Regions from separate parts of the Actinomyces procaprae genome, predicted to be linked through region 1. Evidence: riboswitches for the same ligand, from Rfam matches in the RefSeq annotation. Region 1 holds a riboswitch; the other holds the start of a gene.
The links. A riboswitch is a leader RNA that binds a small molecule or an ion and turns the genes downstream of it on or off. The one in region 1 is predicted to bind S-adenosylmethionine.
Positions count from the first base shown of each region.

Region 2: it holds a riboswitch for S-adenosylmethionine, as region 1 does, so the genes downstream of both, E4J16_RS00670 (methionine ABC transporter ATP-binding protein) here and E4J16_RS08290 (cobalamin-independent methionine synthase II family protein) in region 1, are expected to answer to the same signal.

Region 1 is NZ_CP039292.1:2,053,864-2,059,682, reverse strand. It holds gene E4J16_RS08305 (RecQ family ATP-dependent DNA helicase) at 1-268, opposite strand, end outside; gene E4J16_RS08300 (hypothetical protein) at 505-1,161, shown strand; gene E4J16_RS08295 (OmpA family protein) at 1,158-1,814, shown strand; SAM riboswitch class I at 1,895-1,996, shown strand; gene E4J16_RS08290 (cobalamin-independent methionine synthase II family protein) at 2,005-3,201, shown strand; gene E4J16_RS08285 (cation:proton antiporter) at 3,237-4,904, shown strand; gene E4J16_RS08280 (histidinol-phosphate transaminase) at 4,949-5,819, shown strand, end outside.
Region 2 is NZ_CP039292.1:166,209-172,027, forward strand. It holds gene E4J16_RS00655 (low molecular weight protein-tyrosine-phosphatase) at 1-12, shown strand, start outside; gene E4J16_RS00660 (alpha/beta hydrolase) at 60-1,247, opposite strand; SAM riboswitch class I at 2,706-2,796, shown strand; gene E4J16_RS00670 (methionine ABC transporter ATP-binding protein) at 2,790-3,878, shown strand; gene E4J16_RS00675 (methionine ABC transporter permease) at 3,875-4,591, shown strand; gene E4J16_RS00680 (MetQ/NlpA family ABC transporter substrate-binding protein) at 4,740-5,591, shown strand; gene E4J16_RS00685 (hypothetical protein) at 5,713-5,819, opposite strand, start outside.

The sequences.
Region 1 (5,819 bases):
CGGGCCGCCACGCGCCCCAGCCCTCCCGCAGTAGCACGGTGGCAACGAAGTAGACGGCGGACTTTCCCCAGCCCGTCCGCTGCACCACTAGTGCCCTGCGCCGCTGCACCACCAGTGCCTCGATGGCGCGCCACTGGTCCTGGCGCAGCCGTGCGTCCGCCCGCCCGACCAGCTCGCGCAGCACCGCCTCGGCGCGCTCGCGGATAGCCGGCATCGAGTCTCCCGAGCCGGGTGCTGCGGGTGGGCGGTGCGGTTCGAGCCGATTCATGGCGGCCACGCTAGCCCGTCGCACCGACACGAATCCCTCCGCCGCGGCACCGAAGGACAGGGAGGTGAGGTCAGCGGCGTGACAGCTGCGGAGGATCGTGTGGAGGATTGACTGCACCAGGCAATCTGGATAACGTTTCGATACATAATGAGTGGGAGTGGGCTCAGCACCTGACGCCGGGTGCACGAGTGCGATGCGCGCGTGCCCGCTGCCTCCCCGTACCAAGGAGTTGCCATATGCCTTCGTCCTCCCTCAACCCGGCGCCCACCGGAGCCCCAGCGCCGTCCCGGATCCACAGCCGTCGTCGGCTATTGGCGTGGGGAGGCGCCGCGGTGGCCGCCGGTGTGCTGGCGGCATGCAGCCTGACCGACCGCGGTGGCGACGACGACGGCGCGGCCGGAGGCGGGGACGTCGCCACTGCGGCGGCACAGGCATCGGCGGCGGGCACGGCCCTGCCCTTCACCGGCAACCTGCCCGTACTGGGCTCGCAGGAGGTGGAGCTGAATAACGGCTTCTCAGCAGAGGAGCCGGCTCGCGTGGACCTCAATGCCGTCACCGTGACCGGGGGCTTCACGATCGTCACCTTCTCGGTGACCAGCCTCTCGCCCGACGACGACGAGCATGAGGGCCTGTACCCGACCACCGCGTTCAGCAGCTCGGGAGGCATTGGCACGACCTCGGGCGTGATGATTATTGACGCCCTGAACCAGAAGACCTATGAGACGGCCCGCAACACCGACGGCAAGCAGCTGTGCTCCCAGCCCGACCGTATCCGCCCGGGTGACACGGCGATCTACTACAACATGTACGCGCCCCTGCCGGAGAACGTGGAGACCGTCACGGTCTCCATCCCCGGCCTGCAGCTGTTCACGGACGTGGCGGTGACCCGATGACTCGCCGATCCGTGAACGCCCCGCGGGCCAGGGGCGCGGCGGCCGTGGGAGGCACGATGGTGCTGGCGGCGGCGGTGGGCGCGCTCGCCTCCCAGCCTATGGCACTGGCCGCGTCGGCGACGCCGACTCCTTCGGCCACTGCCGTGGCCACCAGATACGTCGCCCCCGGCGTCGTGCCCGAGGCCGGTGAGAGCGTCGAGGCGCCCGTGTACTCCATCGAGATGCGGAGCTATGACATCGAGGCGCCGATCGGCACCACGGATGGCGCGGCCTCCGTGGTGGAGCTGGGGGACCGCACCACCACCACGCTGTCCAGCGACGTGAACTTCGAGGCGGACTCCGCGGAGCTGACCGACCGCGCCCACGAGGTGCTGGACGAGCTGATCGCGCAGTGGCGGGACGATCCACCCACCACGGTCACGATCACCGGCCACACCGACTCGGTGGATGAGGACGACTACAACCAGGACCTGTCCGAGCGCAGGGCCGAGGCGGTCAAGACCTATATCACCGACCAGCTGCCCGACCTGGACGTCACCGCGCAGGGCAAGGGGGAGTCCGAGCCGATCGCCTCGGAGACGGAGGAGGACGGCTCCGTGTCTGAGGAGGGACGGGCCGCCAACCGTCGCGTCGAGATCGTCGCCGAGGGCTAGGCCCTTGACTCCGGCCGCCGGCGGCGGCGCGGGCGCGCCGATGGCGCCGGCCTGCGGGTGGGCCCTGATATGGTGTGCGGGCACCATCCAGAGCGGCTGAGAGACCTGGCTCGTTGACGCCGCAGCAACCACGCCACCGGCTGCGTCCGGCGGTGCGGTGCTCCCGCCAGGAACGATGGAAGGACCTGAAATGGCCAAGCAAATCCGCACCACCCATGTAGGCTCCCTGCCCCGCACCGAGGCGCTGCTTGAGGCTAACGCCGCTCACGCGGCCGGCACCCTCGACGACGCCGGGCTCGCGGCGGTCGTCGCCGAGCAGACCGACGCCGTCGTCGCCCGGCAGGCCGAGACCGGCCTGACGATCGTCAACGACGGCGAGTACGGGCACGCCATGACCGAGAAGGTCGACTACGGCGCCTGGTGGTCATACTCCTTCACCCGCTTCAGCGGCCTTGAGCTGCTCGACCAGCTGCCCGAGCGCAAGCCCACGCCGGCCGGCAGGCTCGAGCTCGACGCCATGACCGACCGCCGCGACTGGGTCGCCTACGCCGACGCCTACGCAGACCCCACCTCCGGCATCCACCTGGCCACGCGCAGGCCCTGGGTGTTCCCCGTAGTCACCGGCGAGATCCGCTACACCGGTCAGGACATTGTCGCCCGCGACATCGCCGCACTCAAGCACGGGCTTGAAAGGGCCGGCAAGCCGCTGAGCGAGGGCTTCGTTGCCTCCGTCAGCCCGGCGTCGGCGGCCCGCGTGGGCAACTACTTCTACGAGGACGACGAGGCCGCCGTATGGGCCTGGGCCGAGGCCCTGCGGGAGGAGTACCGGGCGATCACCGACGCCGGGCTCACGGTTCAGATCGACGCCCCCGACCTGGCCGAGTCCTGGGACCAGTTCATCACCGAGCCGTCCCTGGAGGACTACCGCCGCTTCTCCGCTGTGCGCATTGAGGCCCTCAACCACGCCCTGGAGGGCATCGACCCCGCCCAGGTGCGCTACCACGTGTGCTGGGGCTCCTGGCACGGCCCGCACTCCACCGACCTGGGCTTCGACAAGATCGTGGACCTGGCACTGTCCGTGAACGCCAACGGATTGAGCTTCGAGGCCGCGAACGTCCGCCACGAGCACGAGTGGAAGATCTGGCAGGACACCGCCCTGCCCGACGGCAAGTACCTGATCCCCGGAGTGGTCTCCCACGCCACGAACGTGCTGGAGCACCCGGAGCTGGTCGCCGACCGCATCGAGCGCTTCGCCCGGCTGGTAGGGCCCGAGCGCGTGGTCGCCTCCACCGACTGCGGGCTGGGCGGACGCGTGCACGCCCACATCGCCTGGTCCAAGCTGGCCTCGCTGACCGAGGGCGCCCGGCTGGCCTCCGCGCGCCTGTGAGTCTCCTTCCAGGCGCCGCGTCCTAGGGTGCGGCCGTGGAGATACTCATCATCGCGGTCGCGGGCCTGCTCGTCATCGCCGCCGGCAACCAACTCGCCCCCAGGGTCGGCGTAGCCTCTCCGCTACTGCTGCTCGCCCTGGGGGCGGGTGTCGGTTTCCTGCCGTTCGTCTCGGCGATCGAGCTGGATCCCGACATCGTCCTCGAAGTGGTGCTCCCGCCGCTGCTGTTCTCCACCGCGGTGTCCATGCCCGTGATGGACTTCCGGCGCGAACTGCGCGCCGTCGCGGCGCTCGCGGTCGGACTGGTCGCCGTCAGCGCCACCGTCACCGGCTTGGTGGTGCACGCCGTCATGCCGACGATCTCACTGCCCTGGGCGATCGCCCTGGGGGCGGTGCTGAGCCCCACCGACGCCGTCGCCATTACCGTCGCCCGCGGCTCGGGCGTCTCCCAGCGGATCATCACCATCCTGGAGGGGGAGGGGCTGTTCAACGACGCCACCGCCCTGATCCTGCTGTCCTCCGCCACGGCCGCCGGCATCGCCCACAGCGCCGACGCCCTGCAGCCCGCCGCACTCGTCTCCGGCTTCCTCACCTCGCTGGCCCTCGCCCTGGCCATCGGCTGGGCGGTGGGGGAGGGCAGCATCCGGGTTCGCTCCCGCATAACCAACCCGACGGCGGACACGGTCGTGTCCTTCACCATCCCCTTCCTGGCCTCCCTGCCCACGGACCATCTGGGCGGTTCCGGGCTGGTCGCGGCCGTCGTCGCCGGCCTGGTCATCTCCTATCGTCGGCCGCGTCTGCTTCCACCCGCCCACCGGCAGACCGCCCAGCAGAACTGGCGCACCATCGAGCTGATTCTGGAGGGCGGCGTCTTCCTGTTCATGGGGCTGCAGGCCTACGGGATCGTCCAGGACGTGGTCGACGGCGGTTTCGGCCTGCGCGCCGCCGTGCTGCTGGCGGCCGGAACCGGGGCCATGGCGGTGCTGGTGCGGGTGGCCTTCGTAGCGCCGTTGCTGGTCTGGCTGCGTCACGTGCGCCGCCGCCACCGCCAGCACCTGGAGGAGGAGCGCCAGCGGCTGGACCGCTTCGAGAGGCGGCTGGAGCAGGCACGAGGCATCGATGACGAGCTGTTGGCCAAGCACGGCCTGTCCGCGGAGCAGTGGCACCAGGCGGTCACCGGTTGGCGCGACCGCCTGGAGCGCGGCCAACGGCGCCAGCGGCGCCGGGGAGCCGACCTGGACTACTTCACCGCCGATCCGCTCGGGCCACGCGAGGGGGCGGTGATCGTGTGGGCGGGCATGCGCGGCGCCGTAACCCTGGCCGCGGCCCAGACCCTTCCCCTGACGACGCCCGACCGCCCCTTCCTGCTGCTGGTGGCCCTGCTGGTGGCCAGTGGGTCACTGGTCATCCAGGGGCTCACGCTGGGCGGTGTCATCCGGCTCGTCCGCCCGCGCCTGGGCTCCCGCACCGACTTCGATGCCGAGCGCGGGCGGTTGCTCCGGCTGCTGGATGATGCCGCCACCAGTCGGCATGCCGACGTGCTCACCCCCGCTGAGGCGCGTGAGCTCGCCATTGAGAGCATCCGTGTGCAGCGGCGGGCACTGCTCGACGCCCGCGATGAGGGCCTGTTCTCCTCCAGCAGCCTGGAGTATGCGCTTGAACTCCTGGACGCGAAGGAGATCATGCTGACCGCCGCGGAATAGGACGCGTGTCGGGGCCGGGCGGACTCCGCGTAGACTCTCGTGACGTGACCGCTCTTCCGCTGCGGCCCGATCTGGCGGGCTGTGAACCCTACGGCGCACCCGAGCTGGACGTGCCGGTGCGCCTCAACGTGAATGAGAACCCCTACCAGCCCAGCCCGGCCGTGGTGGCGGACATCGCCGCCGCCGTCGGACGGGCCGCCTCCGGGCTGAACCGCTACCCGGACCGGGACTTCCCAGATTTGCGGGCCGCCCTGGCCGACTACCTGGCCGCCGAGTCCGGTGTGACCCTGGACTGGCAGCAGATCTGGGCCGCCAACGGCTCCAACGAGGTCATGGCACATGTGCTGCAGGCCTTCGGCGGGCCCGGGCGTACCTGCCTGTCCTTCACCCCCACCTACTCCATGTACCCCGAGTACGCCCGCGACACCTTCACCCGCTACGTCACCGGGCCGCGGCGGGAGGACTTCACCGTGGATGTCGACGCCGTCGCCGCGGCCATCGCACGCGAGCACCCGGCCGTGGTCATCCTCGCCAGCCCCAACAACCCCACCGGCACCGCCCTGCCGCTCGACGACGTGGTTGCCATCCTTGAGGCCGCCCGCGGTCACGGGCCCGCCGACGCGGCGGCAGGCGACGACGTCGCCACCGACTGCGTAGTGGTGATCGACGAGGCCTACGCGGAGTTCCGCCGCCCCGGTGTGCCCAGCGCACTGGAGCTGCTGGAGCGCACCGACGGCGATGGCGCCCCCCGCTACCCGCACCTGGCCGTCACCCGCACCATGAGCAAGGCCTTCGGCATGGCCGGGCTGCGGCTGGGGTACCTGGCGGCGTCCCGTGAGCTGGTGGACATGCTGCGCATCGTGCGCCTGCCCTATCACCTGTCCGCCGTCTCCCAGGCGGCGGCCCTGGCGGCCC
Region 2 (5,819 bases), 1.7 Mb from region 1:
GGCACACGGTGACCGGCGCCGAACGCAGAGTCGTCAGCCCCGAGTCGTCAGCTCAGCGCTCAACCCAGCCGCTGGACCAGCCACCCGGTGACCGTGGACAGGTAGTCCGCACGCGCCCGCGAGGGGGACAACGCCAGGTCGTGCACCCCGCCGGGGATCTGCACCACGGTCACGTCCTCGCCCAGGAACCTGGAGCGCTCCACGATCTGCTCCACCGACAGCACCGTGTCGCAGCGCAGCGCCTCCTCGCGCGAGACGTCCGGCCCGCCCGACGCCGTCGAGCAGCACACCAGCACCGGCACGCCGATGCCCAGGCCGTGGCGCACCTCCCGCTGCAGCCGCCGAATCCCAGCCAGGAAGCCCGCCCGCACGGGGAACGACGGCGACGGCTTAAGCGACAGGTCCCAGTCCCACTCGCCGCCCCACCGCCGGTGCAGAGTGCGGGCGTACACGTCGACCTCAACCGGGCCGGGATCGGCGTCGACCGGGATGGCGGTGGCGGCGTCGTAGCCCTGAGCGCCGGGCGCGGAGCCCGCCGCGGACGCTCCGGAATCCCCGCCGGTGGGCGCAAGCTCCTTCTTCTCACTCGGGTTATCGATAATGCGGTCGGGGGCACGGCGAGAGAGCAGGTCGATGAGGGCCGAGCCGTAGGATCGCACCAGCGCGGAGGAGTTCAGCTGCAGCCACGGGGAGTTCAGGGTCACGGCCTCGACCGACCCGGGGTGATCGGCCGCCCAGATCACCGCCTGCAGGCCGCCGGTGGAGTGCCCGTTCAGCACGACGTCGCTGTGCCCGTGCTCCTCGCGGATGATCCGCAGGGCCTTGGTGATCTCCTCATCGTGCACGCGCAGGTCGCGCACATCGTGCGGAGACCGGTAGCCCACGCCCGCCCGGCCGCAGGCGCGCAGCTCCAAGGCGTAGAACTCAAAGCCGGCGGCGAGGAACGCGCCGGCCAGCCACGTCTGGAAGAAGTAGTCGTTGCGCCCGTGCAGGTACAGGACGGCACGCGCGTGCCGGGGTCCGCTCACTTGCCCGTCCGGCCCCGGCGTCGGCGCGGCCCGGCGCTGATGCACCAGCACGGCGTGGTCCGCCCCCGGCGCGGCGGGGGACTCGGTCACCGGGATTGTGCGGGCCACCCAGGGTTCACCCAGGATATCGGTCACCAGCGGCGCGGGCGGCACCGCGGTGGAGGAGGCGCGGTCGGCCGGTTCCGACGGCGGCTGCGGGGCTGGGGGCGTCGCGTTCATGGGTGCCATGGCTGCATCCTGTCACGGGCATCGTCGTAGCGGCCGGTCATGACGGGTCACCGGTGTCGGGGTCGATGCGCAACCTCAACCGACCTCGGTCGTGGTAACCAGCGCTTCCGGTTTGGGAGTGGGGTGTTCACGGGCTGGTCGGGAGCCGTGGTCCGGGGGGCGGGTGCGTGAGTGGGCTGGGGTGTCTGCTGCGCCGGTAGGGCGTTAACAACGCTACTTAACGCTCTGCTGTATGGCCCGGAGCCCTTCAGCAGACGGTTAACTGGCGTTGTTAACCCCGAAGTGGCGTAGTAGACGCGATGTGCGTGGTGGTTGGACCCGCTTGCGGGCGCGGGGTTGGTGGCGGACTAGTTAGGCGTGGTGTTCCGGTGCTGTTCATCGGGTCCCTCAGGTTGAGACATACCGGTCTGATGCGCCACGTTCGTGCCGGTGGCTGTCGGGCCTCGGGGTTTGTTGGGGGCGTTGTATCTGGTGCCGGTGGTTGCCGGCTTGGGGTGGTTGGTGATGGTCTGCTCGCCGACGTCCATGGCCTCGAAGTCAGCCTCGGACTCAGCCTCAGCCTCGGACTCAGCCTCAGCCTCGGACTCAGCCTCAGCCTCGGACTCAGCCTCGGACGCCGACGGGGGCTCGGGTTCGGACGCCGACGGGGGCTCGGGTTCGGGCTCGGCGATGGTGTCGGTGGCGGTGCCGCTTGCGCTGCTCCTATGTTCTGCACGACCTGGGGCCGTGTTCCACGACCTTGGTGTGTGTTGCACGACCCCGGGGTGGTCGTGCAACACACACCAAGGTCGTGCAGAAGCACCGGGGCCGTGCAGAAGCACCGGGGTCGTGCGGTGTCGCCGCCCCCTACGCTCCACCGGGCAGAGGCACGCGCTCATCTCCACCGGGCAGAAGCGCGCACTCATGCCGACGCCGCGGCCTAAGGTGCCACGCTCGCGCCGGCAGCCGGCTTATCCGGTCCCCGGGGGTGTAGTGGCTGTTGTCTGGAGCCTCCGGGCACGGATGCTGACAGTGTGCCAAGACACCCCAGCGCTGCCGCCACATGGGTCAGGCTCATGAGTTCCATACTGGTGTCCCGCACGCCCCGGTCCACTGCCGCCAGGGTGAGGACGGCCCGCTTGGCGGCGGCGCGAGACGCCTCCTGCCACCCGCACGCGTTCGCGGCCCTGGCGCCGCCACCGCCGCAGGCGCACCAGCAAGTGCGTGGGCAGCCACCCCACCGCCACACCTCCAACCGGAACAGTCCGGTATCGACCGACCTCGGTACGTAAGATCTACCGACCTCGGTACGTAAGATCTACCGACCTCGGTACGTAAGATCTACCGACCTCGGTACGTAAGATCTACCGACCTCGGTACGTAAGATCTACCGATCTCGGTGTAGTGATGCGCGCGTCGTTTTCGGCGACCGGCTTGCTCCGGGCGCCGCTTCCCGCCTAACGTAGGCGCCGACCATCCAGAGCAACCGAGAGACCTGGCTCGTCGACGTTGCAGCAACCCCCGTTCGCGGTGAGGGTGCTACCGCCAGGACCGATGGAGGATCACGTGACGCAGCTACCTGCATCCGATGCACCGGGCCCCGGGCGGCCGGGCGCGGACGGCGTGGCGTCCGGTGCCCAGACGCCGGAGCCCATGATCTCCCTGCGCGATGTCCACAAGGTCTACAAGCTCCCGGGCGGCAACACGGTGCGCGCCCTGGACGGCGTCACCCTGGACGTGCACGCCGGCTCCATTCACGGCATCGTCGGCACCTCCGGCGCCGGCAAGTCAACGCTGGTGCGCTGCCTGACCAGCCTTGAGCGCCCCACCTTCGGGGAGGTGCGCGTGGCGGGCAAGAACATGACCGACCTGTCCGCCCGCGACCTGCGCGAGGCCCGCCGCGCCATCGGCATGGTCTTCCAGCACGCCAACCTGCTGGACTCGCGCACCACCGCCCAGAACGTCGCCTACCCGCTGGCACTGGCCGGCGTGCCCAGCGGCCAGAGGCACGACACCGTCGCCCGCATGCTGGACCTGGTGGGCCTGGCCGACCGCGGCTCCTCCTACCCCTCCCAGCTCTCCGGCGGCCAGAAGCAGCGGGTCGGCATCGCCCGGGCGCTCGCGGATCAGCCCGCCGTCCTGCTGTGCGACGAGCCCACCAGCGCCCTGGACCCGGAGACCACCCGCCAGATCCTCGGGCTCATCCGGGACGTGCGCGACCGGCTCGGCGTCACCGTCGTCATCATCACTCACGAGATGAGCGTGGTCCGCCAGATCTGCGACTCCGTCAGCCTGCTTGATGCGGGCCGCGTCGTCGAGTCCGGCCCGATCGAGGCGGTCGTCTCCGACGTCGACTCCCGGCTGTCCCACGAGCTCGTCCCCACCCCGGAGATCCCCGAGGGGGCGCTCGACGACGGCGATCTGGTCATCGACGTCGCCCTCACCGCCCGGCACGGGCAGCCCGCGGCGGCCCAAGTGCTGGCGCTCGCCGCCGAGCAGGGCGCCGACGTCGCCGGCGGCCTGTTCGAGACCCTCGGCTCGGCCCAGGTCGGGCGCCTGGCCCTCACTGTCCGCGCCGAACAGGCGCCGGGCACGCTCACCGCCCTGCGCGAAGCGGGCGTTACCGCGGAGGTGCGCGCATGAACACGCTGATCGGTTCCGGAGTCCTCGCCCTGGCCGCCAGGGGCGACGACACCTGGTTCAACAACCCCGCCATCCAGCGCAAGCTCGGCCCGGCCACCCTGGAGACCTTCCAGATGCTGGGCGTGTCCGGGGCGCTGACCATCATCCTCGGCATGCTGCTGGGCCTGGCCCTGGTCAGCACCGGCAAGCGCGGGCAGCACGCCAACCGGGCCGTCTACGAGGTGCTGTCCCAGATCGTCAACCTCGGGCGCTCCATGCCATTCATCATCCTGATGGTGGCGCTGATCCCCTTCACCCGCATGCTCGTGGGCACCTCCCTGGGCTGGGGGGCGGCCTGTGTGCCCCTGACGATCGGCGCCATCCCCTTCTACGCGCGCCTGGTCGAGACCGCGATCAACGACGTCGACCACGGCAAGGTCGAGGCGGCCCTCATGATGGGCGCCTCCGGCCGCCAGATCACCTGGGGCGTGCTGGTCCGTGAGGCCCTGCCCACCCTCATCCAGTCGGCCACGGTCACCCTGATCACCCTGCTCGGCTACACCGCCATGGCCGGGACCGTGGGCGGCGGCGGCCTGGGCGACCTGGCCATCCAGTACGGCTACCGGCAGAACGCCTCCGACGTCATGGTGATCGTCGTCGTCCTCATCGTGCTCGTGGTCGCCGTCATCCAGGTGTGTGGCGACATGCTCAGCCGGCTGGTCGACCACCGCTGAGCCTCGACCAGCCGGAGTCCCGGGGCGCGGCCCCGAAGGAAGGCTCGGCTCGCATATCCACCCCGGCGACGGCGCTCCTGGCGTGAGCGCCTCACCGCCCACCCCGAATTCCGTGCAGCAACCACTGCTCTCAAGACAAGGAACCACCATGACCACCACCATTGCTCGCCGCACCGTACTGGCCGGCGGACTCGCCTCCGTCGTCGCCCTGACCCTGGCCGCCTGCTCCGGCAACTCCAGCGGGGTCGACGGCATCAGCGTCGACGGCGACACGGCCACCATCAAGATCGGCGCGTCCTCCCAGCCCCACGCCCAGATCCTCCAGTGGGTGCAGGACAACCTCGCCGCCGACGCCGGACTCAACCTCGACATCGTTGAGATCGAGGACTATGACATCCCCAACGCCTCGCTCTCCGACGGCTCCCTGGCGGCGAACTTCTTCCAGACGCCCAACTTCCTGGAGCAGCAGAATGAGGAGAAGGGCTACGACCTGGTCGCCATCGCCGACGTGCACATCGAGCCCATGGGAATTTACACCGACAAGGGCTACAGCTCCGTCGACGAGGCCGCCGAGGGCGGCAAGATCGTGCTCAACAACGACCCCGCCAACACCGCCCGCGGCCTGAAGCTGCTGGAGTCCGCCGGCCTGATCACGCTCGACCCCGACGTCGAGGTCCCCACCACCCTGGACGTCACCGAGAACCCCAAGAAGTTCGAGCTGATCACGGTCGACGGCGCCCAGACGCCCCTGTCGATGGCCGATTCCGAGCTGGCCGTCATCAACGGCAACTACGCGCTCGCCGCAGACCTGAACCCCAGCGAGGACGCGCTCGTCCTGGAGCCCAGTGGGGAGTCCCCCTACGCCAACCAGCTCGTGGTCCGCAGCGCCGACAAGGACAACGAGTACCTGCTCAAGCTCGCCGGACTGCTGAACACCGACGAGCTGCGCACCTACATCGAGGAGACCTGGACCGACGAGTCCGTGGTCCCCGCCTTCTGAGGCGCATTCGCGCCACCCCCTCGCGCGCCATCACCTCCGCCAGGCCCCGCCCGGCCACCACCACGCGCTCAAGCCGAAGCGCCGGCAATTGAGTCGCGGGTGGCGGCCGGGCGGAGCCCCGTCAGGAGGCGGGGCGGTAGCCGGCTAGCGTGCCGGTGGCCGGGTCGTAGCCGACCACGTAGTCCTCAGCCACCAGGTCGAAGAGGGCCCCCGAGTCCGTGTCCATCC